2 regions of the Enterobacter sp. fkY84-1 genome follow, and region 1 is predicted to be linked to the other one. Evidence: predicted binding sites of a transcription regulator. Region 1 holds the regulator's gene; the other holds the start of a gene.

Region 1 (14,723 bases):
GGCGGGCGAGCTGCCGTGGCGCGATTTGCTGAAAGTCGACGCCGGAAGCTGGTACAGCGGCGAATTCAAAGGCGAACCGCTGCCGCTGCTGGCGGAAGTGGCCGATCGCTGTCGCCAGCACGGCATGATGGCCAATATCGAAATCAAACCGACCTCCGGCACCGGGCCGCTGACCGGCAAAGTGATTGCCCTTGCCGCGCGCGAGCTGTGGGAAGGGATGACCGCGCCGCTGCTCTCCTCGTTTGAAATTGACGCCCTGGAGGCGGCACAGGCGGCCGTGCCGGAGCTGCCGCGCGGGCTGCTGCTGGACGAGTGGCGCGAGGACTGGCGCGAGCTGACGACGCGCTTAGCGTGTGTCTCTATTCATCTTAATCACAAGCTGCTGGATGAGGCGCGGGTGAAGATGCTGAAAGACGCGGGACTGCATATTCTGGTTTACACCGTCAACAAACCCCAGCGTGCGGCCGAACTGCTGCGCTGGGGCGTGGACAGCATCTGTACCGATGCGATTGACCTGATTGGCCCGGACTTTAGTTCTGCGGATTAAGCATACTGCCATTCGACTGCGGCGGCAGCATATGCTGCTGTCCGCTGCCTGACGAAGTCATTCCACCTAACATTCCGCCGTTTCTGTTCGGCAGCGGCTGCTCGCGCACCTGCCCCTGCTGCACGCGCTGGGTGTTGGCGTTCATCTGATTTTGCAGGCTTTGCTGCTGCATCTGGGTCTGCGTTCTCAGCTGCTGATTCAGCATCCCTTTTTGCTGCTGTTGCTGGCTCATCATCTCGGTCTGCATACGCTGCTGGCTCGGGATAACGTAACCCGGCTGGTTCGGGTTATTCATCGTATTGAGTGGCTGTGCGAGCGCGGCAAACGGGATCAGCGCCGTAAGAATCAATAAGCGTTTCATTGTCATTTCCTCCTTTTGAGGTCTCTCTTAAGTTTACCCTGATTTCACCATGACGATGATTTTTTAGGAGTTGTGAACCAGGCTTAAGCGGGGAATATGGATCCCTTCACCTGGAGAACAATAATGATGAAACCAACGTTTTTGCGCTGGGTCGCCCTCGCCGCGCTGATGGCAGGCGGTACATTTAGCGTGGCGGCCAACCCGCCCGCGGCGCCTCCGGTCTCTTACGGCGTGGAGGAAGATGTCTTTCATCCCGTGCGGGCAACCCACGGCATGGTGGCGTCGGTGGATGCGCTGGCGACCCGCGTGGGCGTCGATATTCTCAGGCAGGGCGGTAACGCGGTGGATGCGGCGGTCGCCGTCGGCTATGCGCTGGCGGTGACGCACCCGCAGGCGGGGAACCTGGGCGGCGGCGGCTTTATGATGCTGCGCACCAAAGACGGGAAAACCACCGCCATCGACTTCCGTGAAATGGCGCCTTCTCAGGCGTCACGGGACATGTTCCTCGATGACCAGGGCAACCCGGACAGTAAAAAATCCCTGACCTCGCACCTGGCCTCCGGCACGCCGGGCACCGTTGCGGGCTTCTCGCTGGCGCTGGAAAAATACGGCACGATGCCGCTGAACAAGGTGGTGCAGCCTGCTATCAAGCTGGCGCGGGAGGGCTTTGTGGTGAATGACGCCCTGGAAGACGACCTCAAAACCTACGGCAGCGAAGTCATTCCGAATCACGAAAACAGTAAGGCGATCTTCTGGAAAGACGGTGAACCGCTGAAGAAGGGCGATAAGCTGGTGCAGAAGAATCTCGCCAAAAGCCTGGAGCTGATTGCGGAGCACGGTCCGGACGCTTTCTACAAAGGGGCGATTGCCGACCAGATTGCACAAGAGATGCAGAAGAACGGCGGGCTCATCACCAAAGCGGATCTGGCGGACTACAGGGCGGTGGAGCGCGAGCCGATTAGCGGCACCTACCGCGGGTACGAGGTCTTCTCCATGCCGCCGCCGTCTTCCGGGGGCATTCACATCGTGCAGATCCTCAACATTCTTGAAAACTTCGATATGCACAAGTTCGGCTTCGGCAGCGCGGATGCCATGCAGATAATGGCGGAGGCGGAAAAACGCGCCTACGCTGACCGCTCGGAATATCTCGGCGACCCGGACTTCGTGAAGGTGCCGTGGCAGGCGCTGACCAACAAAGCGTATGCCAAATCTATTGCCGATCAGATCGACATCAACAAGGCTAAGCCGTCGAGCGAGATCCGTCCCGGCAAGCTGGCGCCGTATGAAAGCAACCAGACCACCCACTTCTCGGTGGTGGATAAAGACGGTAACGCGGTGGCGGTGACCTATACGCTCAACACCACCTTCGGAACCGGGATTGTGGCGGGCAACAGCGGCATTCTGCTGAACAACGAGATGGATGACTTCTCTGCCAAGCCGGGCGTGCCGAACGTCTACGGGCTGGTCGGCGGCGATGCGAACGCGGTAGGGCCGAAGAAACGTCCGCTGTCGTCCATGTCGCCCACCATCGTGGTGAAAGAGGGCAAAACCTGGCTGGTAACCGGTAGCCCGGGCGGCAGCCGGATTATCACCACCGTATTGCAGATGGTGGTGAACAGCATCGACTTTGGGATGAACGTCGCCGAAGCGACTAACGCCCCGCGTTTCCACCACCAGTGGCTGCCGGACGAGCTGCGCGTCGAGAAGGGCTTTAGCCCGGACACCATTAAACTGCTTGAGCAGCGTGGGCAGAAGGTGGCGGTGAAGGAGGCGATGGGCAGCACCCAGAGCATTATGGTGGGGCCGGACGGAGCGCTGTTTGGCGCATCAGACCCGCGTTCGGTGGATGATTTGACGGCGGGGTATTGATGTATTGCCCGGTGGCGCTGCGCTTACCGGGCCTACAACTGCACGAACGTAGGCCGGGTAAGGCGAAGCCGCCACCCGGCAAATCACTACTTCATTCTCGCCATATAATACGCGTCCACATGTTCGCCGTTGCGCAGGGCAAATTTCTTGCCGGTCCCTTCGATTTCAAAACCAAAATTTTTATAGAGGGCAACAGCCGCGGGGTTATCGGCAAAGACCGTCAGTTCGATACGTTCAATGCGCAACCAGTTGTCACACAGGTTGATCATCTCGCTCATGAGCCTGCGGCCTACGCCGCGTCCCTGCATATCCGCAGCCACGCTGATGCCGAATGTGGCAACATGGCTGCGACGCGGGTTTTCCATCACGTCCAGCGCCATATGCCCGATAACGCGCTGGTCCAGACAGGCAACGAGATGGCGCCGGCCTGGTTTTGTCGCAACGCGTTCGTGCCATATTTCCATAGAAGGATGAGGGAGCTGTAGCGTGTCGTGATACACATCAGGATGCGACATGATGTCACGTAAAGCTTCTGCATCGCTGGGTTCGATGTGGCGTATCACTATCTCACTCATTCCTTGTTCCTCAGTCAGTTAAACGTCCCTTCCAACATCAATGACTTTAAAATTTGAGTCAACCGCTATTTTTTGCAAAAAGTATTGGACAAGTGCGAATGAGAATGATTATTATTGCTCTGCATTCAGGAAGACTGCTACGGGAACCTGAAAGCACGACATTGCTCACATTGCTTCCAGTATTACTTTAGCCAGCTTTTAGCTGGCTTTTTTTTTGTTATGGTTAGACTCAGTAACCTTCCAAAAGGACTGAGCCATGACACTACACTGTGCATTTATTGGATTTGGCAAAAGCACCACCCGCTATCACCTGCCGTATGTCCTCAACCGTAAAGATACCTGGCATGTGGCCCATATCTACCGCCGCCGCGCGAAGCCGGAAGAGCAATCTCCTCAGTATTCCCACATCCACTTCACCAGCGATCTCGATGAGGTGCTTAACGATCCGCAGGTCACGCTGGTGATTGTCTGCACCCACGCCGACAGCCATTTTGACTATGCGAAACGCGCGCTGGAAGCGGGCAAAAACGTGCTGGTAGAAAAGCCGTTCACCCCGACCATCGCCGAAGCGAAAGCGCTGTTCGCGCTGGCGAAAAGTAAAGGGTTGACCGTCACGCCGTATCAGAACCGTCGCTTTGACAGCTGCTTCCTGACGGCAAAAAAAGCGATTGAAAGCGGCAAGCTCGGCGACATTGTGGAGATAGAAAGCCACTTCGATTACTACCGTCCGGTGGCGGAAACGCAACCCGGACTGCCGCAGGATGGTTCGTTCTATGGTCTGGGGGTGCATACCATGGACCAGATCATCTCCCTGTTTGGCCGCCCGGACCACGTGGCGTATGACATTCGCAGCCTGCGCAACAAAGCCAACCCGGACGATACCTTCGAAGCCCAGCTGTTCTACGGTGACCTGAAGGCCATCGTCAAAACCAGCCATCTGGTGAAAATCGACTACCCGAAATTTATCGTTCACGGCACTAAAGGTTCGTTTATCAAATTCGGCATTGACCAGCAGGAGACCAGCCTGAAGGCCAATATCATGCCGGGTGAGCCAGGCTTTGCCGCGGACGATTCCGTGGGCGTGCTGGAGTATGTGAACGACGAAGGCGTAACGGTCAAAGAAACGCTGAAGCCGGAAACCGGCGACTATGGCCGCGTCTATGATGCGCTGTTTGAGACTCTCACAAACGGCACGGCGAATTACGTCAAGGAATCTGACGTTCTGACCAACCTCGAAATCCTTGAACGGGCCTTCGAACAGGCTTCTCCTGCCACGGTAACCCTCGCGAAATAAGCAAAAACGGCTCCTCTGCACTTGTTCACAATTTTTGAACAGAGGAGTCAATTTTCACCCCCTATGATCCCAGGCCGTTTGCGTCCACACTTACTCCATCGAAACGAACTGAGGGTGAAACAATGATCTACTTACGCAAAGCAAACGAACGTGGTCACGCGAATCATGGCTGGCTGGACTCATGGCATTCATTCTCGTTTGCCGACTACTACGACCCGAACTTCATGGGCTTCTCCGCACTGCGCGTGATTAACGACGACGTGATTGATGCAGGCCAGGGCTTTGGTACCCACCCGCACAAAGACATGGAAATCCTGACCTATGTGCTGGAAGGCGCGGTTGAGCACCAGGACAGCATGGGCAACAAAGAGCAGGTTCCGGCGGGCGAGTTCCAGATTATGAGCGCGGGTACCGGGGTGCGTCACTCCGAGTACAACCCAAGCAAAACGGAAAAACTGCACCTGTATCAAATCTGGATCATTCCAGAAGAGACCGGCATCACGCCGCGCTACGAGCAGCGCCGCTTCGACGCCAAACAGGGTAAACAGCTGGTGCTCTCCCCGGATGCGCGTGAAGGTTCCCTGAAAGTGCATCAGGATATGGAGCTGTACCGCTGGGCGCTGGCGAAAGATGAACAGTCCGTGCATCAGATTGCCGCTAACCGCCGCGTCTGGATCCAGGTGGTTAAAGGCGACGTGTCCATCAACGGCACCAAAGCGACAACCGCCGATGGTCTGGCTATCTGGGATGAGCAGGCGATCTCCGTGCATGCCGACAGCGAAAGCGAAATTCTGCTGTTTGACCTGCCGCCGGTGTAATAAAACATAAATAAATCCCCATCCTTCCCTTTGACAGGGGAAGGATGGGCTTTGTCCGTGGTAAACTGAGCGAATCTCTCACTTCAAGATTTCTCAGGACGATGAAAAAGAAACGCCCCGTACTTCAGGATGTCGCCGATCGCGTCGGTGTGACCAAAATGACGGTCAGCCGTTTTTTACGTAACCCGGAACAGGTTTCCGTGGCGTTACGTGGCAAGATTGCCGCTGCCCTTGATGAACTGGGTTATATCCCCAACCGTGCGCCCGATATTCTCTCCAATGCGACCAGCCGCGCGGTGGGCGTTCTGCTTCCTTCTTTGACCAACCAGGTTTTCGCCGAAGTATTACGTGGAATTGAAAGCGTCACCGATGCGTTTGGCTACCAGACCATGCTCGCCCACTACGGGTACAAGCCGGAACTCGAAGAGGAACGTCTTGAATCGATGCTTTCCTGGAACATTGACGGCCTGATTTTAACCGAACGAACCCACACTGCCCGCACGCTCAAAATGATTGAAGTGGCCGGTATTCCGGTCGTGGAGCTGATGGACAGCCAGTCGCCGTGCCTCGACATCGCCGTCGGCTTTGATAACTTCGAAGCGGCGCGCCAGATGACGGCGGCCATTATCGCCCGCGGGCATCGTCATATCGCCTATCTGGGTGCGCGTCTTGATGAACGTACTATCATCAAACAGAAGGGATACGAGCAGGCGATGCTCGACGCGAACTTAACCCCGTACAGCGTGATGGTGGAGCAGTCCTCTTCCTATACGTCGGGTATTGAGCTGATGCGTCAGGCGCGACGCGAGTATCCGCAACTGGACGGTATTTTCTGTACCAACGATGACCTCGCGGTCGGCGCAGCGTTTGAGTGCCAGCGTCTGGGGCTGAAGATCCCTGATGATATGGCGATCGCCGGTTTCCACGGCCATGACATCGGTCAGGTGATGGAGCCGCGTCTGGCGAGCGTCCTGACGCCGCGTGAACGTATGGGCCGCATTGGCGCAGAACGCCTGCTGGCGCGCATTCGTGGCGAGACGGTGACCCCGAAAATGTTAGATTTAGGTTTCACCTTGTCACCGGGTGGATCTATTTGAACTGACAAATTTGAAGTAGCTCACACTTATTCACTTCGCGCACGTTTGGATATTGCTTCTCTTTTGCCCCAGCAGGACAATGTTACCGATAACTGTTACCCGTAACAATTGACTGAGGGACACCCTTTGAGCACGACTAATCACGATCACCACGTCTACGTCCTGATGGGCGTTTCCGGTAGCGGGAAATCAGCCGTGGCCAGCGAAGTGGCGCATCAACTCCAGGCTGCGTTTCTTGATGGCGACTTCCTCCATCCGCGCAGCAACATCATGAAAATGGCCTCCGGCGAACCGCTGAACGATGACGACCGCAAACCGTGGTTGCAGGCGCTGAATGACGCCGCGTTCGCGATGCAGCGCACTAACAAAGTCTCCCTGATCGTCTGCTCCGCGCTGAAAAAAACCTACCGCGACCTGCTGCGCGACGGCAACCCAAACCTCTCTTTCATCTACCTGAAAGGAGATTTCGAGGTGATTGAAAGCCGCCTGAAGGCGCGCAAAGGTCACTTCTTCAAAACCCAGATGCTGGTAACGCAGTTCGAAGCGCTGCAGGAGCCGGGTGAAGACGAGAAAGACGTCTTAGTGGTTGATATCGATCAGTCACTGGAGGGTGTTGTTGCCAGCACCATCGAGGTCATTAATAAAAGGCAGTAAGTTTTGAGTACATTAACGCTAGTTTTGACAGCAGTGGGTTCGGTATTGCTGCTGCTGTTTTTAGTGATGAAGGCGCGCATGCACGCCTTTGTTGCTTTGATGGTGGTTTCTATTGGTGCAGGTCTCTTTTCCGGTATGCCGCTCGACAAGATCGCCGCGACAATGGAAAAAGGGATGGGCGGTACGCTGGGCTTCCTGGCGATTGTGGTCGCGCTGGGCGCGATGTTTGGCAAGATTTTGCACGAGACGGGCGCGGTCGACCAGATTGCCGTTAAGATGCTGAAATCCTTCGGCCACAGTCGTGCGCATTACGCGATTGGTCTGGCCGGTCTGATTTGCGCGCTGCCGCTGTTCTTCGAAGTGGCCGTTGTGCTGCTGATAAGCGTCGCCTTCTCCATGGCGCGCCATACCGGTACTAACCTCGTGAAGCTGGTCATTCCGCTGTTTGCGGGCGTGGCGGCAGCCGCAGCGTTTCTGCTGCCGGGGCCTGCCCCGATGCTGCTGGCCTCCCAGATGCACGCCGACTTTGGCTGGATGATCCTGATTGGCCTGTGCGCGGCAATCCCGGGGATGATTATCGCCGGTCCGCTGTGGGGCAACTTCATCAGCCGTTACGTTGAGCTGCACATTCCGGACGACATTACCGAGCCGCACCTGGGCGAGGGCAAAATGCCATCCTTCGGCTTCAGCCTGTCGCTGATCCTGCTGCCGCTAGTGCTGGTGGGCCTGAAAACCATCGCCGCGCGCTTTGTGCCGGTCGGTTCTACCGCCTACGAATGGTTTGAGTTCATTGGTCATCCGTTCACGGCGATCCTGGTGGCGTGCCTGGTGGCGATTTACGGCCTGGCGATGCGTCAGGGGATGCCAAAAGACCGGGTGATGGAGATCTGCGGTGCGGCGCTGCAGCCTGCGGGGATTATCCTGCTGGTGATCGGTGCAGGCGGCGTGTTCAAGCAGGTGCTGGTGGATTCCGGCGTGGGCCCGGCTCTGGGCGAAGCGCTGACCGGGATGGGCCTGCCGATTGCGGTCACCTGCTTTGTGCTGGCTGCGGCGGTACGTATCATCCAGGGTTCCGCCACCGTGGCGTGTTTAACCGCCGTGGGTCTGGTGATGCCGGTGATTGAACAGCTGAACTACTCCGGTGCCCAGATGGCCGCGCTCTCTATCTGTATCGCGGGCGGTTCGATTGTGGTCTCTCACGTTAACGACGCCGGCTTCTGGCTGTTCGGTAAGTTTACCGGCGCCACCGAAGCGCAAACCCTGAAAACCTGGACGCTGATGGAAACTATCCTCGGCACGACGGGTGCAATTGTCGGGATGATTGCCTTTACGCTGCTCAGCTAAATGCGGTGATTTAACAAGGCTAAAAATAAGGCCCGGTAGCGTCAGCGCTTACCGGGCCTTTTTATTATCCAGGGCATCAGGCCGGGCCATAACCCGGCATTGTGTTACTCACCCTGCGTGGCGCTCTCAATCGTCAAGCGCACGTCCGAGGTAATCAGCTCCGCCAGCATCTGGTACACCTTCAACGTCTCTTCCGGCTCGGCATCACCCGTATCGCTGATGAAGCCTTCATCGCGCAGCGTCAGCACCAGAGAACTGAAGACCGCTTTGTCGAAGAATTCAGGGGCGTTAATACCGTGCAGAACGGACAGGCGCTGGGCCAGCGTCCGGCTCTCTTTCTCCAGCGTACCGCGGTTGATGGACGGGTTCGCGCTCAGCAGCCAGAACGTGATGGCGTAGCGCTGCAGCGTTTCGCGCGCACCGGCCGCCAGCAGCTGCAGGGTGCGGGAGCGTGACGGATTGATGTGCAGCTCGTCGTTGTTCAGGGTAATCAGCCCCTGGCGACGCATCTCTTCCGTCATCTTATCCAGTTCTGTCGCCAGCTCATCCTTACTCCAGCGCAGGAACAGCTCCGCTTTCAGCATTGGATAGATGGTCTCAAGATGGCGCAATAGCTCCTGACGGGAGATATGACGATGCTGGGTAATAATGGCGGCCATGAGCGACGGCAGCATCAGCATATGCGTGATGTTGTTGCGGTAGTAGGTCATCAGCACCGCCTGCTCGCGCGGCAGAATGATGATGTCGCCGATCGTGTCCTTCTCCACTTCAAACTTGTTCATCTGCAACGCGTGATCGATAAGTTCACTGGCGGTTGCAGAAGGCACGGTCGAGTCAACCGAATACGGCACGTTACGCATCATGTCCAGATAGCAATCCAGCTGCTCCGTGAGCTGTTCACGGGTCAGCGAGCGCTGACGTGAAGCCAGCAGCGCCGTACAGCAGAGGTTCATGGCGTTAGCCGCACCGGCGTTGTTAATGCGCACCATCAGCTCGGACGCGATGCCGTTAACCGTTGGCGTTAGCCAGGCCGGACGCACCGCTTCGATAGGATCGATGGACTCGCGCCACTCCGGCACGTGATGGTTCAGGTAGGTCATCAGCGGCATCGGCTCGCCGAAGTTCACGTAGCCCTGACCGAGATTGCGCAGCTTGCTCAAGCCGCGCAGCATCTGCGGCAGGCTCTCTTTCTCTTTGGTCGCGCCACGCAGCTCTTTCGCGTACGTGCCCACTTCCATCACGTGCTCGTAGCCGATGTAGATAGGCACCAGCGTGATCGGACGGGTACCTCCGCGCAGCATGGCCTGGATGGTCATCGACAGCGTGCCGGTCTTCGGATCGAGCAGACGACCGGTACGGGAACGACCGCCCTCCACGAAGTACTCCACGGAATAGCCGCGGCTGAACAGCTCGCCCAGATACTCGCGGAACACGGTGGAGTAGAGCTTGTTGCCCTTGAAGGTACGACGAATAAAGAACGCGCCCAGGCGGCGGAAAATCGGGCCCGCGGGCCAGAAGTTCAGGTTGATACCGGCTGCGATGTGCGGTGGCACCAGCCCCTGGTGATAGAGCACGTAGGAAAGGAGCAGGTAGTCCATGTGGCTGCGGTGGCAGGGGACATAGACAATCTCATGGCCATCGTGCGCCAGCTGACGCACGCGCTCGGCGTTATGGACGTTGATACCCTGATACAGGCGGTTCCAGGTAAAGCCGAGAATACGATCGGACAGGCGAATCATCTCGTAAGAGAAGTTCGCTGCGATCTCTTCCATCAGCGCAATGGCGTTCTGCTGAGCTTTCTCATGCGAAATTTTCTTGCTGCGCGCTTCATCTTCAACGGCGCGGGCAATCGCTTTTGAAGCCAATAGCTTGTTGAACAGGTCCTGACGCGCCGGGAGGCGTGGCCCTACGGCCGCCAGGCGCTGACGGGCGAAGTGCATACGCGCCACGCGCGCCAGTTTTTGCGCGATGATCTTGTCGGTGCCGTGCTCGTCCGCCATGCGACGCAGCGAAACGGAAGGGGAGAAGCGCACGAAGCTGTCGCGTCCCAGCCAGGAGACCGCGAAGAACTTCTGGATGCCGTTAAGCATGCGCAGCGGCGGATTCTCTTCGCCTTTTTCACGACCCGGACGACGACCAAACATCACCGATACCGGCACCATCTGCACATCCAGATCGGGGTTGCTGCGGTGCAGATCGAGATAGTCATGGAACAGCTTGATGGACTCTTCTTTCGGCGTGTAATAGGTAAACACGCGCGGCCCGCCGTGGATGAAGACGTAGCGCGGGAGCAGCGTACCGTCAACTTCCAGCGGTTCAAGCGGGTCAGGTAAGTCATGCGCCAGACACTGGGCGCGAAGCGTCAGTAAGTCTGCCTTCGAGTTATAAGGCAAAACGTACATAATGGGGCGCGACGTATCGAGCCCCAGTTCCAGCGCGGGTTCTGCTGGGATAGACTTGCTTTTTACCAGGATGCTTAATGGTAAATTAAGTAATTTGTAGTAAATTCGTGGCCAGCCGGACATAAACGATGTAAAGCCTCTGGTTAATAATGCAATTGCGGCGCAAGGATAACAGAAAGCGCGCAAAATTTCTGTTGTTACCCGTCATACTTCAGGCTGTAGCGAAACGCGCTCCGCCTCATGTTAATGACGCTCTTTTTTAAAAAAGGTTCTTTTAATGGCCAATAATACCACTGGGTTAACGCGTATCATCAAAGCCGCCGGCTATTCATGGAAAGGTTTCCGTGCCGCATGGGTCAACGAAGCCGCTTTTCGCCAGGAGGGCGTCGCCGCAATCATCGCGGTGATCGTCGCCTGTTTCCTTGATGTTGATGCGATTACCCGCGTACTGCTTATCGGTTCCGTACTTCTGGTGATGATAGTGGAAATTCTTAATAGCGCTATTGAGGCCGTTGTTGATCGCATTGGTTCCGATTTCCATGAGCTTTCTGGCCGTGCAAAAGACATGGGCTCTGCTGCCGTGTTGCTGGCGATTATCACTGCCGTTATCACCTGGGTCACCCTGCTTTGGTCACATTTCCGATGAGCCTCGAGGAATAATTAAGTCCCTGGTTTTTTGTGCAGTTTTTGGTTCCAAAATCGCCTTTGACTGTATATACTCACAGCATAACTGTATATACACCCAGGGGGCGGAATGAAAGCGTTAACGACCAGGCAGCAAGAGGTGTTTGATCTCATTCGGGATCATATCGGCCAGACGGGTATGCCACCCACGCGTGCGGAAATCGCGCAGCGTCTGGGCTTCCGTTCTCCGAATGCTGCCGAGGAACACCTGAAAGCGCTGGCGCGTAAGGGTGTGATTGAGATTGTGTCAGGCGCGTCGCGTGGTATCCGCCTGCTGGTGGAAGAAGAGACGGGCATTCCGCTGATAGGCCGCGTTGCTGCAGGTGAGCCGCTGCTGGCACAACAGCATATTGAAGGTCACTACCAGGTCGATCCCGGCATGTTCAAACCGAGCGCTGATTTCCTGCTGCGCGTCAGCGGCATGTCGATGAAAGACATCGGCATTCTTGATGGCGATCTGCTTGCGGTGCATAAAACCCAGGACGTGCGAAACGGCCAGGTCGTGGTCGCACGCATTGATGACGAAGTGACCGTTAAGCGTCTGAAAAAGCAGGGTAACACTGTTCAGTTGCTGCCCGAAAACAGCGAGTTCACCCCGATTGTGGTCGACCTCCGCGAACAGAGCTTCTCTATTGAAGGTCTGGCGGTAGGCGTGATTCGCAACGGTGAATGGCTGTAATCTCTTCCTGACAGGCTATGGCACCGCTGTAGCCTGATTCATTCCCCACTCCCGGTATCTTTCATGTCACTGCTGACGGCATCCGATAAGGCATTGTGGCGTCTTGCTCTGCCGATGATTTTCTCCAATATTACCGTGCCCTTGCTGGGGCTGGTTGATACTGCCGTTATAGGCCATCTTGATTCACCGGTTTATCTTGGCGGCGTGGCGATTGGCGCGACGGCAACCAGCTTCCTGTTTATGCTGCTGCTCTTTTTGCGCATGAGTACCACCGGTCTTACCGCACAGGCTTATGGCGCGAAAGATCCGCTGCGTCTGGCGCGCGCACTGGTGCAGCCGCTGATCCTCGCGCTTGGCGCGGGTGCGTTAATCGTTGTATTGCGGGCCCCCCTGATCGATCTTGCGCTTCATATCGTCGGTGGCAGCGAAGCGGTACTGGCGCAGGCGCGACGGTTCCTGGAAATCCGCTGGCTCAGCGCACCCGCCTCGCTGGCAAACCTGGTTCTGCTGGGGTGGCTACTGGGCGTGCAGTACGCCCGCGCGCCCGTGATTTTGCTGGTGGTGGGTAATCTGCTCAACATTGTTCTGGACGTCTGGCTGGTCATGGGTCTGCATATGAACGTGCAGGGCGCGGCGCTGGCGACGGCGATTGCCGAATACGGGACCTTTATCATTGGCTTGTGGATGGTCCGGCGTGTGCTGGCCATGCGCGGGATCTCCCTGGCGCTGCTCAAAACCGCATGGCGCGGCAATATCCGTAAGCTGCTGGCGCTCAACCGTGACATCATGTTGCGCTCGCTTCTTCTTCAGCTCTGCTTTGGTGCGCTGACGGTTTTCGGGGCTCGACTGGGGCCGGAAATCGTTGCGGTGAATGCGGTATTGATGACGCTTCTGACCTTTACCGCCTATGCGTTGGACGGATTTGCCTACGCGGTTGAAGCGCATTCCGGGCAGGCGTACGGCGCGCGCGAAAGCGGGCAGCTTCGGGAGGTGTGGCGGGCTGCCTGCCGTCAGTCGGGGCTGGTGGCGCTGGCCTTTGGTCTGGTTTACGCCTGCTTCGGTGAGCAAATCGTTGCATTGCTTACCTCTCTCCCTGCGCTGCGCGAGCTGGCGAGCCACTATCTGATCTGGCAAGTCGTCTTACCGGTGGTTGGCGTCTGGTGTTATCTGCTGGACGGCATGTTTATTGGGGCGACGCGCGGAGCCGAAATGCGCAACAGTATGGCTGTCGCGGCGGCCGGATTTGGCCTGACGCTGCTGACGCTCCCCTGGCTGGGTAATCATGGCCTGTGGCTGGCCCTGGCCGTCTTCCTCTCGCTGCGCGGGTTATCGCTGGCGTTTATCTGGCACCGGCACTGGCAAAACAATACCTGGTTTCCCTCGCGCTCCGATATATCGTGACGGTTAAAGATTCCGAATATGAAATTAACCACGGAATCCTTAACTACAATAATTATCACGTCCAGCAGAAAAGAACGTAACGGACGTTACGACCCGACGCTTAACGAAGAGGACACGATGATGAATAAAGACGAAATCGGCGGCAACTGGAAGCAGTTCAAAGGTAAAGCGAAAGAACAGTGGGGTAAGCTGACGGATGACGACATGACCGTTATCGAAGGTAAACGCGATCAGCTTGTCGGTAAAATCCAGGAGCGTTACGGCTACGCAAAAGACCAGGCGGAAAAAGAAGTGGGCGACTGGGAAAAACGCAACGACTACCGCTGGTAACCGGGCTACACCCGAAAGTACAAGGAAGTACACCCTGAGGGCGGCCATGAGCCGCCTTTGCTTTTGACGCTAACGCGGCTTTTTCTTCACCAGGATAGAGTGGTCGTGCTGACACGCGTCCTGATGGCGACAGGCTTCCACCTCCACGCACGCGGAACAGAGCCCGTGCGCTTCAATCACGTTATGACGCAGGGCAAAGCCCATTTTCGCTGCCAGCGTATGCATAATATCTTCCACGCCTTCCGCAGCCTCTTCTTTCACCACGCCGCAGCGGTCACAGATAAACATCGCCGATGTGTGGGTGGGCTGATCGAACAGATGGCATAGCACATAGCTGTTGGTGGATTCCACCTTGTGCACGAACCCTTGTTCAAGCAGGAAATCCAGCGCGCGATAGACCGTCGGCGGCTTTGCCTGCGGCTCGCTTTCGCGGAGGAGATCCAGCAGATCGTAGGCGCTGATGGCACCCTGCTGCAGGCTCATCAGACGTAATACTTCAAGGCGCTGCGGAGTCAGGCGCACATTGCGTTGCGCACACAGCTTTTCGGCCTGCGCTAACAGCTCTTTTGTGGACTTATCCATGTAGCACCCCGGATGTTATAGGACGGAAAACCTTCACTTTATCATGTTCTGCTAAAAACACCGAGATCCGCCAGTCTGTGCTATAC
Region 2 (14,723 bases), 1.1 Mb from region 1:
TGGAAATCCTCCGGCGTGAGCACCGCCTTACCGGCAAGCCGATGCCCGGCGGGCAGAACGCACACTTCATCTAACGAGAGCAGCTCCGTGCGCGCCGTGCCCGCTGGGGGGGTGAGGGTTTCGGTTAGCCCTAAATCATGGCGCTGAGCCGAAAGCCACTCTTCAAGCAGGGGAGATTCCTGAGGCACGATGGTGAGGCTGACCTCCGGGTATCGGGCCAGAAAGGGTTGCAGCAGCATCGGCAAAAAGGATTGCGAAAAGACGGGCAGGCAGACGATCGACAGCTCGCCCTGGCGAAACTCGCGCAGGCTTTCCGCGGCACTTACTATTCTGTCCAGCCCGTACCAGGAGCGCTGAACTTCCTCGAACAGGCGTAACCCCTGTACCGTTGGGTGAAGCCTGCCCCGGGTGCGTTCGAACAGCTTCAGCCCCAGCACTTTCTCGAAGCGCGCCAGCTCGCGGCTCACCGTCGGCTGCGAGGTGTGCAGCATCTGTGCGGCTTCGGTGAGATTGCCGGTGGTCATCACGGCGTGAAAGATCTCGATATGGCGTAAATTGACGGCGGGCATAGGGCACCTGAAAGCAGAGAAGTGACCATATCATTTTTGCATAGACTCGCGATAAAACGATATTTTTTATTCTCTTTGCGCTGTGGCGTAATCATCAAAACGCATTTATCCGGAGAAGACCATGCCACGCCCGCTGAACCAGACTGATACCGATTTGAACGCCGACAACCTGCTGCGCCTGCCTGCCGAGTTTGGCTGTCCGGTGTGGGTCTACGACGCGCAGATCGTCCGCGAGAAGATCGCCGCCCTGCATCAGTTCGACGTGGTGCGTTTTGCCCAGAAGGCCTGCTCCAATATTCATATTCTGCGCCTGATGCGCGAGCAGGGCGTGAAGGTTGACTCCGTTTCACTCGGCGAAATCGAGCGCGCGCTGGTAGCCGGATACGATCCGAAAGCCGACAGCGACGCGATCGTCTTTACTGCCGATGTGATCGACGATGCGACGCTGGCGCGCGTTCACGAACTGCAGATCCCGGTAAATGCCGGTTCTGTGGATATGCTCGAGCAGCTCGGTCAGGTTTCTCCCGGCCACCGCGTCTGGCTGCGCGTAAACCCGGGCTTTGGTCATGGCCACAGCCAAAAAACCAATACCGGCGGCGAAAACAGCAAGCACGGGATCTGGTATGCCGACATGCCTGCCGCGCTGGAGGTGTTACAGCGCTACAACCTGAAGCTGGTGGGCATTCATATGCACATTGGCTCTGGGGTGGATTACGGCCACCTGGAACAGGTGTGCGGCGCGATGGTGCGTCAGGTTGTCGACTTCGGTCAGGATCTGGAGGCGATCTCTGCGGGCGGTGGTCTCTCCATTCCTTATCGCGAAGGGGAAGAGGCGATCGATACCGATCACTATTACGGTTTGTGGAGCGCCGCGCGTGACCAAATCGCCGCGCATCTGGGCCACGCGGTGAAGCTGGAAATTGAGCCGGGTCGTTTCCTGGTGGCGGAAGCCGGCGTGCTGGTTTCTCAGGTGCGCAGCGTGAAAGAGATGGGGTCTCGCCACTTCGTCTTGATTGATGCAGGCTTTAACGACCTGATGCGTCCGTCCATGTACGGTAGCTATCACCACATTACCGCCCTGGCTGCCGACGGCCGCGATTTAACGCAGGCGCCGCGCGTTGAGACGGTCGTTGCGGGGCCGCTGTGCGAATCGGGTGACGTGTTTACCCAGCAGGAGGGCGGCAAAGTGGAGACCCGCGCGCTGCCAGAGGTCAAACCGGGTGATTTTCTTGTGCTGCACGACACCGGTGCCTACGGGGCGTCTATGTCCTCTAACTACAATAGCCGCCCGCTGCTGCCGGAAGTGCTGTTTGATAATGGCAAGGCGCGGCTGATACGCCGTCGCCAGACCATTCAGGAACTGCTGGCTTTAGAACTCGTCTGATGAAAATACGGCCCCGTTGTGACCGAATCGCGTAACACCAGCGTGCCGGTAAACGGCGGGATGGCATCGACCGGCTGGTTTCTTGCCAGCCGGATCGCCTGATCGATGGCGGTGACAATCATATTGTCGATGGGCAGATAAACCGACGAGAGCGCAGGCTCCAGCCATTTCGCGCTTGGGGCATCATCAAAGCCGAACAGGGAGATATCCTGCGGGATTTTCAGCCCCGCCTGGTGCAACGCTTTGGACGCCCCCAGCGCCATATCGTCGTTACAGGCAAACAGGGCGCTAAACGGTACTCCGTCGGCAATCAATTCCTTGCAAAGCTCGTATCCCCGCGTCATTCCTGCATCGCCGTACTTTATCCGACGCTCGTCCAGACGGATACCATGCTTTTCCAGCGCCTTGCGATAGCCCATCAGCCTCGCTTTCCCGGTTGGGGTATGGATCGGGACGGTGATACAGGCGATCTCCCGATGGCCCTGATCGATCAGATAGTCCACGGCCTTAAACGCGGCATCCTGCTGTTCGAAGAACACGCAGCGATCCGGCGCCTGGCTCACTTCACGGTTAATGACCACCAGCGGCGTTTTCACGGTGTTCATCAGTTTGACGATCGCTTTTTCGCTCATGTAGCGCGTGTAAAGCACGATGGCGTCGCACTGGCGATCGGCGAGCATCTGCACCGCCTGCTCTTCCTGTTCCGGCGCGTCGTGACCGTCGGTGACGATCAGCTGTTTCCCGTGAGTTTCGGTCTGCCGCGACGCCTGCTGGAGAAGGCGGCCAAAATAAAAGCCGTCAAAGGTCGAGACGACCAGACCAATGCTGTTGCTGGTCTGGTTAGCCAGCGAGCGCGCGAGAAAGTTCGGGCGATAGCCCAGCTCTTCCATCGCAGCAAACACCTGCTGACGCGTACTCTCTTTTACCTGACCTGTGCCGTTCAGCACGCGCGATACCGTGGCCTTCGACACGCCCGCGCGCAGTGATACATCCAGCATTGTTGCCATTCTATATTCCTGCTTCCACGTAACGATCTGCAGTTTACCACAGAGCTTATGCCGTATAAGCGATGCGGGAAGCGCAAAAACTCTGCCACGATCACGCTTTTTGGTAACGATTCGTCCGGCCAGCCTGAAGTCAAACTCAATAGCCTGACTCTGGTAAGATAATCACCGAACCGGGCTGGAGCATCAGGCCAGTAAATACATGAGAAAATGCAGGTGAAACATGAATAAGGCTGTCATCCTCCCGCTTTACAAGGCGCCACACTTCGCAGAGCAGGTTACCGACTGGATCTGGCAGGCCTTTGGCGAAGGGCTTCCTCGGGCATTTTTCCACAGCATTGTTGAGCACAGCCAGACGCCTGGGGCATTACCGTTGACGTTTATTGCCGTTGACGGCGAACAGCTTCTTGGCACGGTGGGACTCTGGCGCTGCGATTTGATCACCCGTCAGGATCTCTGTCCGTGGCTGGCGGCGCTCTACGTTGACGACGCGGCGCGAGGCAAAGGGCTGGCGGGGCAGCTTCAGCAGCATGTTATCGCTTACGCCGCGCAGTCCGGGTATGAGGAGCTCCATCTCTGGTCTGCCTGCCGCGACTTCTACGAACGTTACGGCTGGCAGTATATCGGTGATGGGCTGGAATACCCCAACACGCGAGTGCATCTCTATCGTTATTCGCTCTGTGCTTCTGCAGGCGACGCAACGGAGTGACGACGGACCAGCGTCGGGCTAAACAGATGGGTAATTTCCGGCGGCTGGCGCTGTTCAGCCAGCGCTAGCGCCAGCTCGGCGGCCTGCGTTGCCATGGTGATGATTGGGTAGCGCACGGTGGTCAGACGCGGGCGAACGTAGCGGGAGACCAGCACGTCGTCGAAGCCAATCAGCGAAATTTCTGCCGGTACCTCAATTCCGTTGTCATTCAACACCCCCATTGCCCCTGCGGCCATAGAGTCGTTATAGCTGGCAACCGCCGTGAAATTCCGTCCGCGGCCCAGCAGTTCGGTCATGGCCTGTTCACCGCCGCTCTCGTCCGGTTCACCGTAGGCCACCAGACGGTCATTACACGGCAGCCCGTTTTCACGCAGGGCATCGTAGTAGCCCTGCAGACGGTCTTCCGCATCAGAAATGGGGTGATTGGAACAGAGATAGCCAATCCGGGTATGGCCCTGCTGAATGAGGTGCCGCGTGGCAAGCCAGGCGCCGTAGCGGTCGTCGAGGGCCACACAGCGTTTCTCAAAGCCGGGAATGATACGGTTGATAATCACCATTCCGGGCATCTGCTTCATCAGGTGAATCAGTTCGGCATCCGGGATCATTTTAGCGTGAACCACCAGCGCCGCGCAGCGGTGGCGGATCAGCTGTTCAATGGCCTGGCGTTCCTTTTGTTCGTTATGATAGCCATTGCCGATCAGCAAAAAATTGCCTGTCTGATAGGAAACCTGTTCAACCGCTTTCACCATGGCGCCGAAAAAGGGATCAGAAACATCGCCCACCACCAGACCAATCGTTTCTGTTGACTGTTGGGCGAGCGCGCGAGCGTTTGCATTGGGATGATAATTCAGGGATTCCATGGCGCTTTGTACCGCCTGACGTGATGCGTCACTGGCCTTTGGTGAATCATTAATCACGCGCGAGACGGTGGCCACCGACACGCCAGCCAGACGGGCCACATCCTTTATTGTCGCCATTCATTACCTTCTTATTGGGGGTAAGCGTTTACACACCAAATAGTGTTGCGGAAAAGCGGCGTGCATTCAAGGGGAGCGGATTTCCGCTCTCCACAAACGTGACGCAGCACACCCCTGGCGGTGTAATCGTTACACGCCCAGTCATGTCTGAAAAATGTGAATCTGAACCTTTAGTTACACTTTGCCTCAGGCTGTTGCGATTGTCCGATAGCAAGGGCGTTAAAGAGGTTGATACAGTTGAGATCCCAGAGGTATTGATTGGTGAGAATTCTTAGTACGGTTTCGTACTCATCTCTTGCACCAACCTGCGCGGATGCGCAGGTTTTTTTTCGCCTCCACTTTTGCTGTCGCTCCCTTATCACTTCTCGTGTAATCTGCCACCATTTACTAATAACCCTCCACACTGGCTGGCAAAGGGAGTTGAGATGCTATTTGGGTTCTTCCGTACGCTTTTCCGTATTCTTTTTCGCATCCGCATCACTGGCGACACCCGGGCGCTTAGCGGCGAACGCGTTTTGATCACACCAAACCATGTTTCCTTTATAGACGGCATCCTGCTGGCGCTGTTTTTGCCCGTGCGTCCGGTGTTTGCGGTGTATACCTCCATCAGCCAGCAGTGGTACATGCGCTGGCTCTCGCCGCTGATTGATTTTGTGCCGCTCGACCCGACAAAGCCGATGATGATTAAGCATCTGGTACGTCTGGTCGAGCAGGGGCGTCCGGTGGTCATTTTCCCTGAAGGACGGATCTCCGTGACCGGTTCGCTGATGAAAATCTACGACGGCGCGGGGTTTGTTGCGGCGAAGTCAAAAGCGACCGTGGTGCCGCTGCGTATTGAAGGCGCGGAGCTGACCCATTTCAGCCGTCTGAAGGGGCTGGTGAAGCAGCGTCTGTTCCCCAAAATCACGCTGCATATTCTGCCGCCAACGTCGTTACCGATGCCCGACGCGCCGCGTGCCCGCGATCGCCGTAAAATCGCCGGGGAAATGCTGCATCAGATCATGATGGAAGCGCGTATGGCCGTGCGCCCGCGCGAAACGCTCTACGAATCCCTGCTTTCCGCGCAGTACCGCTATGGCGCGAAGAAAAACTGCATCGAAGACATTAACTTTACCCCGGATACCTATCGCAAGCTGCTGACCAAAACCCTGTTTGTGGGGCGTATTCTGGAGAAGTACAGCAAAAAGGGCGAAAAGATTGGCCTGATGCTGCCTAACGCGGGCATCAGCGCGGCGGTGATTTTCGGTGCGGTTTCCCGAGGCCGTATTCCGGCGATGATGAACTACACGGCGGGCGTGAAGGGGCTGACCAGCGCGATAACCGCTGCGCAAATCAATACCGTATTCACCTCCCGCCAGTTCCTGGACAAAGGCAAGCTCTGGCATCTTCCCGAGCAGCTCACTCAGGTGCGCTGGGTCTTCCTGGAGGATCTGAAAGCGGACGTGACCACCGGCGACAAGCTGTGGATTTTTGCGCATCTGCTGATGCCGCGTCTGGCCCAGGTCAAACAGCAGCCGGAAGATGACGCGATTATCCTCTTCACGTCGGGATCGGAGGGCAACCCGAAAGGCGTCGTCCACAGCCACAAGAGCATTCTGGCGAACGTCGAGCAGATTAAAAGCATCGCCGACTTTACCGCGAACGACCGCTTTATGTCGGCGCTGCCGCTGTTCCACTCCTTTGGCCTGACGGTGGGGCTGTTCACGCCGCTCCTGACCGGTGCAGAAGTGTTCCTTTACCCAAGCCCGCTGCATTACCGCATCGTGCCGGAGCTGGTGTATGACCGTAACTGCACCGTGCTGTTCGGGACCTCTACCTTCCTGGGGAACTATGCGCGTTTCGCCAATCCGTATGACTTCTATCGCGTGCGGTACGTGGTGGCTGGCGCGGAAAAACTGCAGGAGAGCACGCGGCAGATCTGGCAGGACAAGTTTGGCCTGCGCATCCTCGAAGGCTATGGCGTGACCGAGTGTGCGCCCGTGGTCTCGATTAACGTGCCGATGGCGGCGAAACCGGGAACGGTTGGCCGCATTCTGCCGGGGATGGACGCGCGTCTGCTGGCGGTGCCGGGCATAGAGGACGGCGGCCGCCTGCAGCTGAAAGGGCCAAACGTGATGAACGGGTATCTGCGCGTGGAAAATCCAGGCGTGCTGGAAGCGCCGACGGCGGAGAACGTCAACGGCGAGGTTGAAACCGGCTGGTACGACACCGGTGATATTGTCCGCTTTGATGAACAAGGCTTTGTACAGATCCAGGGACGCGCGAAACGCTTCGCCAAAATTGCCGGCGAAATGGTCTCTCTGGAAATGGTGGAGCAGCTGGCGACGGCCGTGTCCGCCGAGAAGATGCACGCCACCGTCGTGAAGAGCGATGCCAGCAAAGGTGAGGCGCTGGTACTGTTTACGACCGACAGTGAGCTTAAGCGCGACAGATTACTGAGCTATGCACGCGAACACGGTATTCCTGAACTGGCCGTGCCGCGCGATATTCGCTACCTGAAACAGCTCCCGGTGCTGGGCAGCGGGAAGCCCGATTTCGTGACCCTGAAAGGCATGGTTGAAGAGGCGGAACAGCAAAATGCGTGAGTCAGTACACACTAACACATCCCTCAGGTCGAAAGGCATGATGGCCGTCATCGCCGCGCAGTTTCTCTCTGCGTTCGGTGATAACGCGCTGCTGTTTGCCACGCTGGCGCTGCTGAAAGCCGAGTTTTACCCCGACTGGAGTCAGCCGATCCTGCAGATGGTGTTTGTGGGCGCTTACATTATCTTTGCTCCGTTTGTGGGACAGGTGGCGGACAGCTTCCCGAAAGGCCGGGTGATGATGTTCGCCAACGGCCTCAAGCTGCTGGGGGCGGCCAGCATTTGCTTTGGCTTCAATCCGTTTATTGGCTATACGCTGGTGGGCATTGGGGCCGCCGCTTACTCGCCGGCGAAGTACGGCATCCTCGGAGAGCTGACCACGGGGGATAAGCTGGTGAAAGCCAATGGTCTGATGGAGTCATCCACTATTGCCGCTATCCTGATTGGCTCCGTTGCGGGCGGCGTGCTGGCCGACTGGCATGTGTTGGCGGCACTGGGCGTGTGTGCAGTGGTGTATGGCGGGGCGGTCGTGGCGAACCTGTTTATTCCGAAGCTGCCGGTGGCTCGCCCGGGCCAGTCCTGGCGAGTTAAACCAATGACCGGCAGCTTCTTTAATGCCTGCCGCGTGCTGTGGCGTAACGGTGAAACGCGTTTCTCCCTGATGGGGACCAGTATGTTCTGGGGCGCGGGCGTTACGCTGCGCTTCCTGCTGGTCCTGTGGGTGCCGGTGGCGCTGGGCATTACGGACAACGCGACGCCAACCTATCTTAATGCGATGGTGGCCATTGGCATTGTTGTGGGGGCAGGTGCGGCAGCGAAGCTGGTGACGCTTGAGACGGTTGCACGCTGCATGCCCGCCGGGATCCTGATTGGCGTGGTGGTGCTTATCTTCTCGCTGCAGCATGCGTTATTGCCTGCGTATGTCCTCCTGATCCTGATTGGTATTCTGGGGGGCTTCTTCGTGGTGCCGCTGAACGCGTTACTGCAGGAACGGGGCAAGCAAACCGTCGGGGCGGGGAATGCCATCGCGGTACAAAACCTGGGTGAAAACCTGGCGATGCTGTTAATGCTGGGACTCTACTCGCTGGCGGTAAAAGTGGGTGTGCCGGTGGTGGGGATTGGCGTCGGGTTTGGCGGGCTGTTTGCGATTGCGATTGCGGGCTTGTGGATGTGGCAACGTCGCCGTTGATATATAGCCGGGTGGCGGCTTCGCCTTACCCGGCCTGGGTTTGCGCACCTGCAGGCCCGGTAAGCGTAGCGCCACCGGGCAAAAGTATCAGGCTACGGTGCAGGATAAGTATAAACCTGATGCACCGCTTCAATCTCCGCTAGCACCTCTTCACTCAGGTTCAGATGGAAACTCTCAATATTGGTTTTCAGCTGTTCCATCGTGGTTGCACCCAGCAGGGTACTGGCAACAAACGGCTGACGACGCACGAAGGCCAGCGCCATCTGCGCAGGGTCAAGACCGTGACGCTTCGCGATATCCACATAGGCGGCAACGGCTTTCTGCGTCTGCTCGCCGCTGTAGCGGGTAAAGCGGCTAAAGAGGGTATTACGCGCACCGGCCGGTTTCGCACCGTTCAGGTATTTCCCCGTCAGCGTGCCGAAGCCGAGACAGGAATAGGCGAGCAGCTCCACCTCTTCATACTGCGTCACTTCGGCCAGACCCACTTCATAGCTGCGGTTAAGCAGGCTGTACGGGTTCTGGATAGTCACGATACGCGGCAGATCGTGCTTATCCGCCAGGTGCAGATAGCGCATGACCCCAAAGGCCGTTTCGTTAGACACGCCAATGTAGCGGATTTTTCCCGCACGCTGGCATTCGGTCAGCGCTTCCAGCGTTTCCAGCAGCGTCACGGTGGGGGCGCTCTCATTCCAGCTGTAGCCGAGCTTACCAAAGCAGTTGGTAGGCCGCTGCGGCCAGTGCACCTGGTAGAGGTCGAGATAGTCGGTTTGCAGGCGCTTGAGGCTGGCGTCCAGCGCGGCGCGGATATTTTTGCGATCGAGGATCTGGTTCGGGCGGATCCCGGTATCGTTGTTGCGCGCGGGGCCACTGACTTTGGAGGCAATTACCAGCTTTTCACGGTTGCCGCGTTTTGCCAGCCAGTTACCGACGTAGGTTTCGGTAAGTCCCTGCGTCTCAGGACGTGGCGGAACAGGGTACATCTCTGCGACATCAATCAGGTTAATGCCCTGGCTGACGGCGTAATCGAGTTGTGCATGGGCATCGGCTTCGCTGTTTTGTTCACCAAATGTCATCGTGCCCAACCCCAGTTGGCTAATTTCCAGAGCGCTGTGGGGGATACGGTGATAATGCATAGCCGGCTTCCTCAATAGACTTAAAGACCGCGTCAGGCCGTGCCCGACAAAGGAATATAAACATGGCAGAGGGGAAGCAAAAGGGGAAGAAAAAAATCAAAAAGGCCAGCAAGCGACTGACCTCTCTCTGTTTATCGCTCGATAATTTGCGAGACTTCGTCGCGATTGATCTGCATTTTATTGCCTTCCTGGTCGCGGTAGCTGACCAGACCGGTATCATCGTCGACTTCGGGTTTGCCGTCGGTCAGGATCATTCGACCATCTTTTGTCGCCATGACGTAATCGCTGCTACAGCCCGATACAGCAAACGCTAAACCGACTGCTGACACTAACACTGCCCATTTTTTCATCGTTATCGTCCTCATCTGGCTTGTATCAAATCATCATCTAGTATTAACCCGATATGGCGACTTGAGGAAGCGGTAAAATCTTAAAAAGCAGTCGATTATGTTCGAGAGCTCTCAAAATAAGTAAAAAACTATGTTTTCAACAGGAAATGACGTGCGAGTAGTGCACCGGTGAAATTCTTTTTGAGATAAAAACCGCGCGGCAACGTCAGGATAGGCTCGCCCTGCGCGCCGATTGCCTCGGTAAGTGCTTTACTGTTGGCCGCTTTCGGACGCAGCTGTAATACTTCTCCGTGTCGGGCGGTGATACGCTCTACCTGCCCAAGCACAATCATGTCCATCAGCTCCTCCCAGTCCAGACGCAGCTGATGCTCCTCATCCTCGTCAGGGCTCCAGAGCAGCGGCGCGCCGACGCGTCGGTCGGCCAGGGGGATCTGACGCTCACCCTCAACCGGTACCCACAATACGCGCTTCAGCTTGTGGCGAACGTGGCTGGTTTCCCAGGTTACACCGGTATTGCCGGTTAATGGCGCAACGCAGACGAAGGTGGTCTCAAGCGGCTTGCCCTGGCGGTCTACAGGAATGGTTTTTAACTCCACGCCAAGGGCTGCAAAATCCTGCTCGGGTTTGCTCCCTGCGCTGGCACCCAGCCACAGCTCCAGCAGCATACCGATCCAGCCTTTATCCCGCTTCAGATCCTTTGGGATCGGAAGCCCGGCCATTGCCGCCAGCTCGCCAAGCGAAAAGCCAGCCAGACGCTGTGCCTGCAGTAGCAACTGGCTCTCGCTGGACGGTGGTGAGAGCAAGGGTGTAAGCGGGTGCATGACGGTAACCTTTTGATTAAAAAATAAACGAAGAAATTGTCCCCTGTGGATAGAGTTTAACTATTTCTGTACCAATATGACATCTCTATGATTTATAGGATTTTTTATTGGTTTGAAATCGTTCCGCCTGGGTGAGAAAACCGGTTGTTCAAATCTGGTCACTGACAATGAACAGGATCTTACACCATGTTATCCACAGAAAAATGGGATAACTGGGCATAACCCTGACTACTGTTTCCATTTACAGCCTTGACGTGCGATGAAAATCGAATTTTCAAACAAATTGTGACTAACTTATTGGCACAATCTGTGGATAAAACCGACGCTGTTCGATCTTTCATCAGTGCGACGATCCCTGATGTGACGATCGTCACGCTAATCAGTTTTTTGTTTATCTCAATGCGTATAACCATATGAAAATAATCATATTAATGGAGTGGGGTATAAAAGGACGTTTTGTGGTACTTGAGGTTGTTCATCGGTAATCAGACACTTCTTCACAACTATATCCACAGAAAAGGTGAATAAAATTCCCTTTGCTGTCTCACATCTGTTTATAACTCCGCACATATTTGTGAGTTATTCAATTGTTATTAGGTTGCAGGCCTGTAAGAGAGTGGTTTACCGCCTCCCTGTAGTGTGAAACAATCATTCATATATAAGGTTTAGTTTGGGGTAGTCCGGTGATTGATGACGATGGCTACCGCCCAAACGTAGGAATAGTAATTTGTAATCGTCAGGGCCAGGTGATGTGGGCCCGTCGATATGGTCAGCACTCCTGGCAGTTCCCGCAAGGCGGGATCAATCCTGGAGAGTCCCCAGAACAAGCGATGTACCGGGAGCTTTTTGAAGAGGTCGGTTTGAGCCGAAAAGATGTTCGCATCCTGGCTTCGACCCGCAACTGGTTGCGTTACAAGTTACCGAAACGTTTGGTGCGTTGGGACACAAAGCCGGTTTGTATCGGCCAGAAACAGAAGTGGTTTCTGTTGCAGTTGGTGGGCAACGATTCAGACATCAATATGCAAACCAGCAGTACGCCGGAGTTCGATGGCTGGCGCTGGGTGAGCTATTGGTATCCTGTTCGTCAGGTCGTGTCATTTAAGCGCGATGTTTACCGTAGGGTGATGAAAGAATTTGCAAGTGTGGTGATGCAGCTTCAGGAGATCCCGCCTAAGCCGCAGAGCGCACCTGCCTGGCGACGTAAAAGAGGTTAAGCTACGCAAATCATGCTCACCCGCTTGCGAGAAATAGTCGAGAAGGTGGCCAGCGCGCCGCGTCTGAACGAGGCGCTGAATATTCTGGTCACCGACATCTGTCTTGCGATGGAGACCGAGGTCTGTTCGGTGTATCTGGCCGACCACGATCGGCGCTGCTATTACCTGATGGCGACCCGTGGTTTGAAAAAACCGCGTGGACGTACCGTAACGCTCGCATTTGATGAGGGTATCGTGGGTCTGGTTGGGCGACTGGCTGAACCCATTAACCTTGCTGACGCGCAAAAACACCCCAGCTTTAAATACATTCCTTCCGTAAAAGAAGAGCGCTTCCGCGCTTTCCTTGGCGTGCCGATTATCCAGCGTCGCCAGCTTCTCGGCGTGCTGGTTGTCCAGCAGCGTGAGCTACGTCAGTACGACGAAAGCGAGGAGTCATTCCTCGTCACGCTGGCCACGCAGATGGCGGCGATCCTCTCCCAGTCTCAGCTTGCCGCGCTCTTTGGCCAGTATCGCCATACGCGCATTCGTGCCCTTCCGGCCTCACCAGGCGTGGCGATTGCTGAAGGCTGGATGGATGCCACGCTGCCGCTCATGGAGCAGGTTTATGAAGCCTCAACGCTTGATGAAGCGCTGGAGCGCGAGCGTCTTACCGCCGCGCTGGAAGAGGCCGCGAATGAATTTCGTCGCTACAGCAAGCGCTTTGCCGCAGGCGCGCAAAAAGAGACGGCGGCCATCTTTGACCTCTATTCGCACCTGCTTTCCGATGCGCGCCTGCGTCGTGAGCTTTTTGCGGAAGTGGATAAAGGCTCGGTCGCGGAGTGGGCGGTTAAGAAGGTCATCGAAAAATTTGCCGATCAATTTGCGGCACTGACCGACGGTTACCTGAAAGAGCGCGCAGGCGATCTGCGCGCCCTGGGGCAGCGCCTGCTGTTCCATCTTGATGACACCATTCAGGGGCCTAACGCCTGGCCAAAACGGTTTGTTCTGGTCGCCGATGAACTCTCAGCAACGACGCTGGCTGAACTGCCGCAGGACAGGCTGGCCGGTGTGGTGGTGCGCGATGGTGCCGCCAACTCGCACGCCGCCATTATGGTGCGCGCGCTGGGTATCCCTACCGTTATGGGGGCGGACATTCAGCCGTCGGTGCTTCATCGCCGTACGCTGGTGGTCGACGGCTATCGCGGTGAGCTACTGGTCGATCCTGAGCCAGTTCTGCTCCAGGAATACCAGCGTCTTATCAGCGAAGAGAATGAATTAAGCAAGCTGGCGGAAGATGACGTTAACCTGCCCGCCCAGCTTAAGAGCGGTGAGCGGATCAAAGTCATGCTCAACGCCGGTTTAAGTCCTGAGCATGAAGAGAAGCTGGGCAGCCGCATCGACGGCATTGGCCTGTACCGCACTGAAATCCCTTTCATGCTGCAAAGCGGTTTCCCCTCTGAAGAGGAGCAGGTGGCGCAGTATCAGGGCATGCTGCAAATGTTTAACGACAAACCTGTCACCCTGCGAACCCTGGACGTCGGGGCGGATAAACAGCTGCCCTATATGCCGATCAGCGAAGAGAACCCCTGCCTTGGCTGGCGTGGGATCCGCATTACGCTCGACCAGCCTGAGATCTTCCTGATCCAGGTGCGCGCGATGCTCCGCGCCAACGCGGCGACGGGCAATCTCAGCATCCTGCTGCCGATGGTCACCAGCATCGACGAGATCGACGAAGCGCGTCGGTTGATCGAACGTGCAGGCCGTGAAGTGGAAGAGATGATCGGTTATGCGATTCCGAAACCGCGGATCGGCGTCATGCTTGAAGTGCCGTCTATGGTCTTTATGCTGCCGCAGCTGGCGAACCGGGTTGATTTTATCTCTGTCGGCACGAACGACCTGACGCAATATATTCTGGCCGTAGACCGTAACAACACCCGCGTCGCCAGTATCTATGACAGCCTGCATCCGGCGATCATTCGCGCCTTAGCGATGATTGCCCGTGAAGCGGAGCAGTACGGCATTGATTTACGCCTGTGCGGTGAAATGGCCGGGGACTCCATGTGCGTTGCAATCCTGATTGGTCTGGGGTACCGCCATCTGTCAATGAACGGTCGCGCTGTTGCCCGCGTGAAGTATCTGTTGCGGCATATTGACATCAATGATGCCCGCGAACTGGCAGAACGTAGCCTTGAGGCGCAGCTGGCTGCTGAGGTTCGCCACCAGGTCGCGGCGTTTATGGAACGACGCGGTATGGGCGGTCTGATCCGCGGCGGCCGCTAAAGCCTTTCTCCCTCTCCCTGTGGGAGAGGGCACCAGCGCGCATAAAACCCTATACACATCTTTTACATCTCGGGCGCATCCTCCGCGCCCGCCTTGTGCTATGATTCGCAACTTTGGAGCCTCTGCTTACGGCAGAATCGCATTTCTACCGCTGTCCACTTTCAGCGGAATAACAACATCTTGTGGTGACAGATGAACAGTGGTTATCTGCATTTTCCGGAATTTGATCCGGTCATTTTCTCAGTAGGACCTGTTTCGCTTCACTGGTACGGTCTGATGTACCTGGTGGGCTTCATTTTTGCCATGTGGCTCGCTGGCCGTCGCGCCAGCCGTCCTGGCAGCGGCTGGACTAAAAACGAAGTTGAAAACCTGCTGTATGCGGGCTTCCTCGGCGTGTTCCTCGGTGGCCGTATTGGGTATGTGCTGTTCTATAACTTCCCGGTATTCCTGAACGATCCCCTCTATCTGTTCCGCGTCTGGGACGGCGGCATGTCCTTCCACGGCGGCCTGATTGGGGTGATCCTGGTGATGG

What was found. The regulator LexA, encoded in region 1, represses DNA repair genes until DNA is damaged. The targets are predictions, from matches to a motif close to TNCTGTATGTACATACAGNA.
Region 2: a site for LexA is predicted at 10,948-10,967, ahead of mutH (DNA mismatch repair endonuclease MutH). Genes of this name have one in related genera too.

Annotation. Positions count from the first base shown of each region.
Region 1 is NZ_CP169393.1:298,363-313,085, forward strand. Features, by position in the region: gene ugpQ (glycerophosphodiester phosphodiesterase) at 1-547, shown strand, start outside; gene ACEPLT_RS01360 (DUF2756 family protein) at 531-908, opposite strand; gene ggt (gamma-glutamyltransferase) at 1,032-2,777, shown strand; gene yhhY (N-acetyltransferase) at 2,864-3,352, opposite strand; gene ACEPLT_RS01375 (oxidoreductase) at 3,609-4,646, shown strand; gene ACEPLT_RS01380 (pirin family protein) at 4,769-5,464, shown strand; gene gntR (gluconate operon transcriptional repressor GntR) at 5,566-6,561, shown strand; gene gntK (gluconokinase) at 6,688-7,215, shown strand; gene gntU (gluconate transporter) at 7,219-8,559, shown strand; gene plsB (glycerol-3-phosphate 1-O-acyltransferase PlsB) at 8,664-11,084, opposite strand; gene ACEPLT_RS01405 (diacylglycerol kinase) at 11,239-11,607, shown strand; gene lexA (transcriptional repressor LexA) at 11,716-12,324, shown strand; gene dinF (MATE family efflux transporter DinF) at 12,388-13,725, shown strand; gene ACEPLT_RS01420 (CsbD family protein) at 13,846-14,055, shown strand; gene zur (zinc uptake transcriptional repressor Zur) at 14,125-14,637, opposite strand.
Region 2 is NZ_CP169393.1:3,845,689-3,860,411, reverse strand. Features, by position in the region: gene ACEPLT_RS18385 (LysR family transcriptional regulator) at 1-569, opposite strand, end outside; gene lysA (diaminopimelate decarboxylase) at 691-1,953, shown strand; gene ACEPLT_RS18375 (LacI family DNA-binding transcriptional regulator) at 1,923-2,960, opposite strand; gene ACEPLT_RS18370 (GNAT family N-acetyltransferase) at 3,181-3,666, shown strand; gene galR (HTH-type transcriptional regulator GalR) at 3,627-4,643, opposite strand; gene aas (bifunctional acyl-ACP--phospholipid O-acyltransferase/long-chain-fatty-acid--ACP ligase) at 5,069-7,228, shown strand; gene lplT (lysophospholipid transporter LplT) at 7,221-8,414, shown strand; gene ACEPLT_RS18350 (NADP(H)-dependent aldo-keto reductase) at 8,507-9,547, opposite strand; gene ACEPLT_RS18345 (YgdI/YgdR family lipoprotein) at 9,679-9,897, opposite strand; gene mutH (DNA mismatch repair endonuclease MutH) at 10,026-10,718, opposite strand; gene rppH (RNA pyrophosphohydrolase) at 11,402-11,932, shown strand; gene ptsP (phosphoenolpyruvate--protein phosphotransferase) at 11,945-14,191, shown strand; gene lgt (prolipoprotein diacylglyceryl transferase) at 14,384-14,723, shown strand, end outside.